Regions from separate parts of the Bacillus sp. HSf4 genome, predicted to be linked through region 1. Evidence: predicted binding sites of a transcription regulator. Region 1 holds the regulator's gene; the other holds the start of a gene.
What was found. The regulator Rex, encoded in region 1, represses fermentation and respiration genes when NADH is low (regulators of the CRP and FNR family bind a similar motif). The targets are predictions, from matches to a motif close to TTGTGAAATATTTCACAA.

Region 1 (3,537 bases):
TATTGATTCAGACTTTCCAAGGGCCTATTGAAGAATATTTGGAACGGCTCGAGAAAATGCAATTGATTATTGGAGGATTTTTATGATGAGAAGCCCTGTGTTTTGGGGGGTCATTTATTTATTGACAGGCGTGCTGTTTACTTACCTGGCATCCACCTCACCGGGAGGCATATGGTCTTTTTACACCATTCTGTTGATGCTTTTCGCCGCCTATAATATCAGTATTTCCTTCAAAATGTTCGCCTTGTCGGGCAGAATGAAGCGAAAAAAATAAAGAGCCCTTTCGAGCCATTCCCTTTCCGCGGGAATGGCTCTTTATTTGCTCTGGTCTTTCAAAAACGCCTGGTTTTCCTCCTGGATGATCGTTTTTTGCGCCTGTCTGTAAGAGATTCTTGAAATCACGATACTGAGCTCATAAAGCAGCAATAAAGGCACAGAAACCATTAAATGAGACAATACTTCAGGCGGTGTGATGAGCGCCGCGATAACAAACAAAACAAAATAGGCGTACTTTCTGATTCTGGACAAAAACATGGGCGTCACCAAACCGAGCCTCGTGATAAACATGATCACGACAGGCATCTGAAACAATAAGCCAAAAGGAAGCGTTAATTGCAGCAAAAACTGAAAATATTCATGAATTCCGATGACCTGATTGACGTTCAAATCATCGGAGATCCTCGTCATAAAATCGACGACAAACGGAAATAAAATAAAGTAAGAAAAGGCAATGCCGCCTAAAAAAAGTATGATCGATACCGGAATATAGCTGAGCGTCACTTTACGCTCTTTTTGATACAGCCCGGGGCTGACAAAAGCCCACAGATGATATAAAAGAAGCGGCGAAGTCAAGACAGCGCCGATGATGAAAGCAAACTGCACATACACAAACAAAGGGTCAGTCAGCTTAAACGCGTTAAGCGTGAGCAGCTTTGCTTCATCCGTCTGCTGCAGATAAATGATCAGCGGCTTTGCCAAAAAAAAGCCTGCTGCAACAAAAACGACAAAAAAGAAAAAAATCATCATGAGTCGTCTTCGAAGTTCTGTAATATGTTCTACCAGCGACATTTCTTTTCCCTTCATAAATGTCATCCTATCTTACTGATCTTCCTTCTTTTTATCCGTATCGTCGTCAGCCAACCCTTTTGTCGCATTTTTAAATTCCCGCAGCGTATTTCCGGCCGCTCTTCCAAGCTCCGGAAGTTTTTTCGGGCCGAATACTAAAAGCGCCACCACGACGATTAAAATAAAGCTTCCAGGACCGATTGGCATCAATGCCTGCCCCCTTTCCTTTACTTTTAAGCTTCCCGTTTTTCACTTGTCATTCATTGAATAATGCTTCAGAAAATACACGAGTGACTGCAGTTCAACCGCCAAATCTATATGATGAATTCGAATGTGGTCCGGCACATTCAAACGAGCCGGCGTAAAATTTAAAATCCCTTTAATGCCCAGCGCGACCAGCCTGTCTGTGATGGATTGCGCGGCTTGGGCCGGAACCGTCAAGATGGCGACGGGAATGTCATCCGTCATATGTTCTTCAAGGGCGTTTAAGTCATAGACCGGAACGCCGCCCACCTCGGTGCCGATTTTATTCTCATTGATGTCAAAAGCCATGGCAATTTTCGTATTGTTGTTTTTGATGAAATTGTAATGGAGAAAGGCTGTCCCTAAATTCCCCACACCGATGAGTGTTACGTTTGTCATTTCATCCTGATCAAGCGTCTTTCTGAAAAAGGACAACAGATAATTGACATTGTAGCCGTAACCTTTTTTGCCGAGGGCGCCAAAGTAGGAAAAATCCCTGCGTATGGTAGCGGAATCGACCTTGACGGCATCGCTCAGCTCAGCGGATGATACACGCTGTTTTCCGGATGCATGAAGGTTTTTTAGAAAACGATAATATAACGGCAGCCGTTTTGCTGTCGCTTGCGGAATTTTTGAATGATCCATGTTCATAGACGATCCTCCATGTTTACATCAGCTTTTTCCTTTTTGTAGCCACCGTTTTTCCCGCCAGTCTTTTCGAGAAGACATGTCGGTCCTATCACCATTCCCTTATCCGCCGCTTTGCACATGTCATAGACGGTCAACGCACAGACGGAGGCGGAAGTTAACGCTTCCATTTCCACACCTGTACTCCCTCTCGTCTTGACTCTAGATTGAATATGCAGCACGCTTTTCTGTTCTTTTTCCTCCCACCGAAAGGCAATATCAACTCCCTTGAGCGCGATCGGGTGGCACATCGGGATGATGGCGGAAGTTTGTTTTGCCGCCATGATTCCGGCAACCTGAGCCACTGCCAGCACATCGCCTTTCCCGATTTCCCGGTTGTTGATTTTTTCATGTACTTCTTTATTCATGGACACACTTGAGACGGCTACTGCGGTGCGGACTGTAGCTTCCTTTTCACTGATGTCAACCATCCTCGCTCTGCCCTGTTCATTAAAATGTGTAAATTCATTCATGATCAAAACTCTCCTTATAACGATCATACACTATTTTTTTCGTTCTGTCTTTTTCTTTTGGTTAAAATCTTCCAGACTTCACTTAATTGTTTGCTGACTGCCGGTTGATAGGCTACACTTAAAATAGCAGACAAGAGGTGAAATATCATGATGATCTTGCAAGTCAATCAGCTCGCAAAATCGTTTGGGGCTGATACTATTTTAACGAATATAAAGCTGGAAGTCAGATCAAAGGACAGGATTGCGATCGTCGGACGCAACGGAGCCGGAAAATCGACTTTCTTAAAAATCATCGCAGGAAAGCTGTCATATGAAAAAGGTGAAATCATCAAGCCGAAAGATTTAACGATGGGCTACCTGGACCAGCACTCAGGGCTTGATTCAAAGCTGACGATTAAGGAAGAACTGCTGTCGGTATTTGAATTTCTCAAGAAAATGGAACAAGAGATGCGTTCGATCGAAGAGCAAATGGCGCATGCTGATCCGGGCAAGCTGAACTCTTTAATGAAAACTTATGACAGGCTGCAGCAGGAGTTTAAAGACAAGGGCGGCTACCAATATGAAGCCGAAGTCAGATCCATCATGCACGGACTTGGTTTTGCCGGGTTTGATGATAACGCCCGCGTTCAGGACTTGAGCGGAGGACAGAAAACGCGGCTCGCTCTCGGTAAAATGCTTTTGACAAAGCCCGATCTCCTCATTCTCGATGAGCCGACGAACCACTTGGACATCGACACGCTGACATGGCTTGAACAATATTTGCAAAACTACAGCGGAGCGATTTTAATCGTGTCCCATGACAGATACTTTCTCGATAAAGTTGTCACACAAGTTTACGAGATTTCCCGCTCCCAGAGCAAAAAATATATCGGAAACTACAGCTCTTATCTTAAATTGAAGGCAGAGCATCTTGAAAAAGAAACGAAGCTGTATGAAAAACAGCAGGATGAAATCGCCAAGCTGCAGGACTTCGTCGACCGCAATTTAGCCAGGGCTTCAACGACAAAGCGCGCACAGAGCAGAAGAAAGCAGCTTGAACGGATGGAAGTCATGGATAAACCGCTGGGTG
Region 2 (3,537 bases), 970 kb from region 1:
ATCGGTTCTAAGCGTAATAAAGATCAGTCCGTGCAACAGACAGAGCAGGGTGACGGTGACGCCTCCTGTCACAGAATAAAGATTCACGTAATCCGTAAAACCGGCGTGAAGATTCATATCAGCATCGATCGGCATGCCCCGCAGAATGCTTGTGAATAAAACGCCGAACAAAAACGGAGGCAGAATGCTGCCGAAAAATACGACCCAATCCCATGTTTTCTTCCACTTAGCCGCCTCCACTTTTCCTCTGAATTCAAAAGCGACGCCCCGGCCGATCAATGCCAACAGGACAAAGACGAACGGTATATAGTATCCGCTGAACATGGTCGCATACCAATTCGGAAAAGCCGCGAAAATCGCGCCTCCCCCGGTCAGCAGCCAGACCTCGTTCGCATCCCAGAAAGGTCCGATCGTATTGATCATCACCCTCCGTTCAAGCTCATTCCGTCCCAGAAACCGGGTGGCCATGCCGACGCCAAAATCAAAACCTTCCAGAAAGAAAAATCCCACGAACAACACAGCGACCAATATGAACCAAAGCTCATTAAGAGATACCATGGTAAACCTCCTGATCAAACGGGTCTGTCGATACAGAGCCATCATGATGATGCTCATGATGTTCAGCCCCTTTTTTAATCTCGCGGATAAACAAGTAAACAAGAACGATCGCCAGCACGAGATAAATCGCGGTAAACGCGATAACCGAGAACAGAAGCATTCCCGCCGATACGTTCGGTGAAACGGATTGCGCCGTCGTCAAAATGCCGAAGACCGTCCACGGCTGGCGTCCGATCTCAGTCATGATCCAGCCCGCCGTGTTCGCGATGAACGGAAACGCGATCAGTGCGACCATCGCCCGCAAATACCACTTGCTTGACTCAAGTTTTTTGCGGAAGCTGAGGAAAAGACCGGTTAAAGCGGCAAAAATCATCAATATCCCGGCGCCGGCCATGATTCTGAAGCTCCAGAACGTCGTTTTCACCGGCGGAATGTAGTTTCCTTCGCCATACTTCTCTTCATATTGTTTTTGCAATGTTTTCATTCCCGGCACATCACCGCTGAATTGTTTGTACGCCAGGTAGCTGAGCGCATACGGAATGCTGATTTCTGATTTGTTTTCCTGCTTGTCCGAATCAATATTGGCCAAAACCGTCCATGCCGCCGGATCGCCGCTGTCATCCCAAAGCGCTTCACTTGCCGCCATTTTCATCGGCTGGCTTTTCATCAGATGCTGTGCCTGTTCATGCCCGCTGAAAGCCACGCCGAGGCCGGAAACCAGCGCCACAACCAGCGCGATTTGAAAAGACTTTCTGAAAAACAGCATTTCCTGTTTTTTCAGCATTTTATATGCACTCACACCGGCAATAAAAAATGAACCGGTTGCAAGCGCGCCGAAAATGACATGGGGAAATTCCACCCAAAGCTGCGGATTCTTGATGATGGCGAAGAAATCGGTCATTTCCGCACGGCCGTTTTTGATCGCGAAACCAACAGGCTCCTGCATAAATGAATTGGCCGCCAAAATCCAAAACGCCGACAGCATAGTGCCCAGCGAAACAAGCCAAATCGACAGCAAATGAACCTTTTTCGGCAGGCGATCCCAGCCGAATATCCACAGGCCGATAAAAGTGGATTCCATAAAGAATGCCAAGAGCGCCTCCACAGCAAGCGGAGCGCCAAACACATCCCCGACAAAGCGGGAGTACTCCGACCAGTTCATTCCGAACTGAAATTCCTGCAGAATACCTGTCACTACACCGACGGCAAAGTTAATTAAAAATAAATGCCCCCAAAATTTAGCCATCGTCCTGTAAATGTCTTTTTTCTTGGTCACATAAAGGGTTTCCATCAATGCAACCATAAAGACAAGCCCGATCGACATCGGCACAAAAATAAAGTGAAAAATCGTTGTTGAAGCAAATTGAAATCTGGCTAAGATTAATTCGTTCATCCCCTGCTTCCTCCATTTCCAAAGTTGATCACAGATCATGAAGTTTGTTCAACATTTCACAATAGATTGATGAAAGGTGACGCTGTTAAACGCCCTTTGAAGTGATTGGCCGAAAATTAATCCAATAGACTTATAAATCAATCTATCGACTTCTTATATAAGTAATTTACACCGTTTATTCATAGAAAAAAAGATCTAATTACCTAAAAAATGGTTTATTTTGTGTCCAAACATTGACTAAACTTTAAACTTTTTTTGACAGCTAATAGGATTTATTTACCATGACCCATGGAGAAAGCACGCCGATCAATAAAAAAACACCCTTTGAAGGGTGTCCAATACCTGTCACAAAATCGGTATCTTTTGCCTATATCCATTTTTCACCCAATATACCGCTCTACTATGTTCTCAGCATGGGGCAGATAGCTGCAGCCAAACGAATTCAAATGCAAATAGACGTAAAAAAGCTGATAAAGCGGCCATATTTCCCGGTCCAGCGGCTCGCCTGAAGCTTCTTCATAAGCGCGGTAAAACCGATCCGTAAAACCGCCGAATAAAGCGGTCATCGCCAGATCCATCCGGCAGTCGCCATACAGAACAGCCGGATCGATGAGATATGGAGAGCCGCCTTCCCCCGCTATCCAGTTGCCTCCCCACAGATCACCGTGCAGAACAGATGCGCGGGGGCGATCCGGGAGCCAGCGGCCGATCGATTCAGCGAGACGGATATGACGTTTGGCCTGCCGGCCGCTTAAAAACCCTTTGTCCTGCGCAACCGCAATCTGCGGCAGCAGCCTTTTGTCCCGATAGTAATCATGCCAGCTCGCATACTTGCCGTTTTCCTGCTTGAATGTGCCGATATAATTGTCATACGACAGCCCGTAATAAGGTTTTTCCGCATGATGCATGGCCGCGAGCCGTCTTCCCAACTCTTCTTCCGTTTTGTCCGACCGAACGCTTTTGATATATGATAGTACGAGAAAACGCTCCAAATCCTTCTGGCTGTTATAAGCCAGAACCTCCGGCACCAACACCGCCTCTGTTTTGCCAAGTTCATGCAGCCCCATGGCTTCTTTTTCGAAAAAGTCGGCAGGCACTCCTTCGTTTAACTTGATAAACAGATGAGCTTCGTCTGTTTCTACGAGAAACGCCCGGTTGATGTCGCCTCCTCCCGCTTCCTTCACCTGTTTGATGAAGCGGCCCACTCCGGCTGATGTGACTGCTTTTTCAATGGTTGTTTTGACATCCATACTGTCACCCCCACTCACTTTATAACAAACCTTATGCGGAAATGAAAAGAGTTCGGCAGGTGAAGGGTTTCTGAGATGTTTACATGTTTTATAGATTGTTGTTCACATAAAAGTCATTTATATTTGTGAAATATTTCACAATATCCTGCTATACTTAAGTCGTACTCAAAAGACTTCTTAGTAAATACTTGGTGGTGGTAAACATGGAAACTAAATCGCTGATTCGCGTAGAAGAGCTTGCTTTGAAAAAATACGGAATATTCGAACAAAGCCGTCTTCATTATCTTCTTCGTTCTATACTGGCAAGCATGTTCATCGGATTCGGCGTGATCGTAG

Region 2: P3X63_RS21355 (cytochrome ubiquinol oxidase subunit I) is a predicted target of Rex. The motif match lies at 1,996-2,013, and genes of this name have one in related genera.

The regions. Positions count from the first base shown of each region.
Region 1 is NZ_CP120679.1:685,174-688,710, reverse strand. Features, by position in the region: gene P3X63_RS03475 (CPBP family intramembrane glutamic endopeptidase) at 1-86, shown strand, start outside; gene P3X63_RS03470 (YdiK family protein) at 86-274, shown strand; gene tatC (twin-arginine translocase subunit TatC) at 316-1,092, opposite strand; gene P3X63_RS03460 (twin-arginine translocase TatA/TatE family subunit) at 1,099-1,272, opposite strand; gene P3X63_RS03455 (redox-sensing transcriptional repressor Rex) at 1,315-1,959, opposite strand; gene moaC (cyclic pyranopterin monophosphate synthase MoaC) at 1,956-2,468, opposite strand; gene P3X63_RS03445 (ABC-F family ATP-binding cassette domain-containing protein) at 2,616-3,537, shown strand, end outside.
Region 2 is NZ_CP120679.1:4,136,225-4,139,761, forward strand. Features, by position in the region: gene cydB (cytochrome d ubiquinol oxidase subunit II) at 1-558, opposite strand, end outside; gene P3X63_RS21355 (cytochrome ubiquinol oxidase subunit I) at 545-1,951, opposite strand; gene P3X63_RS21360 (fructosamine kinase family protein) at 2,332-3,201, opposite strand; gene P3X63_RS21365 (formate/nitrite transporter family protein) at 3,405-3,537, shown strand, end outside.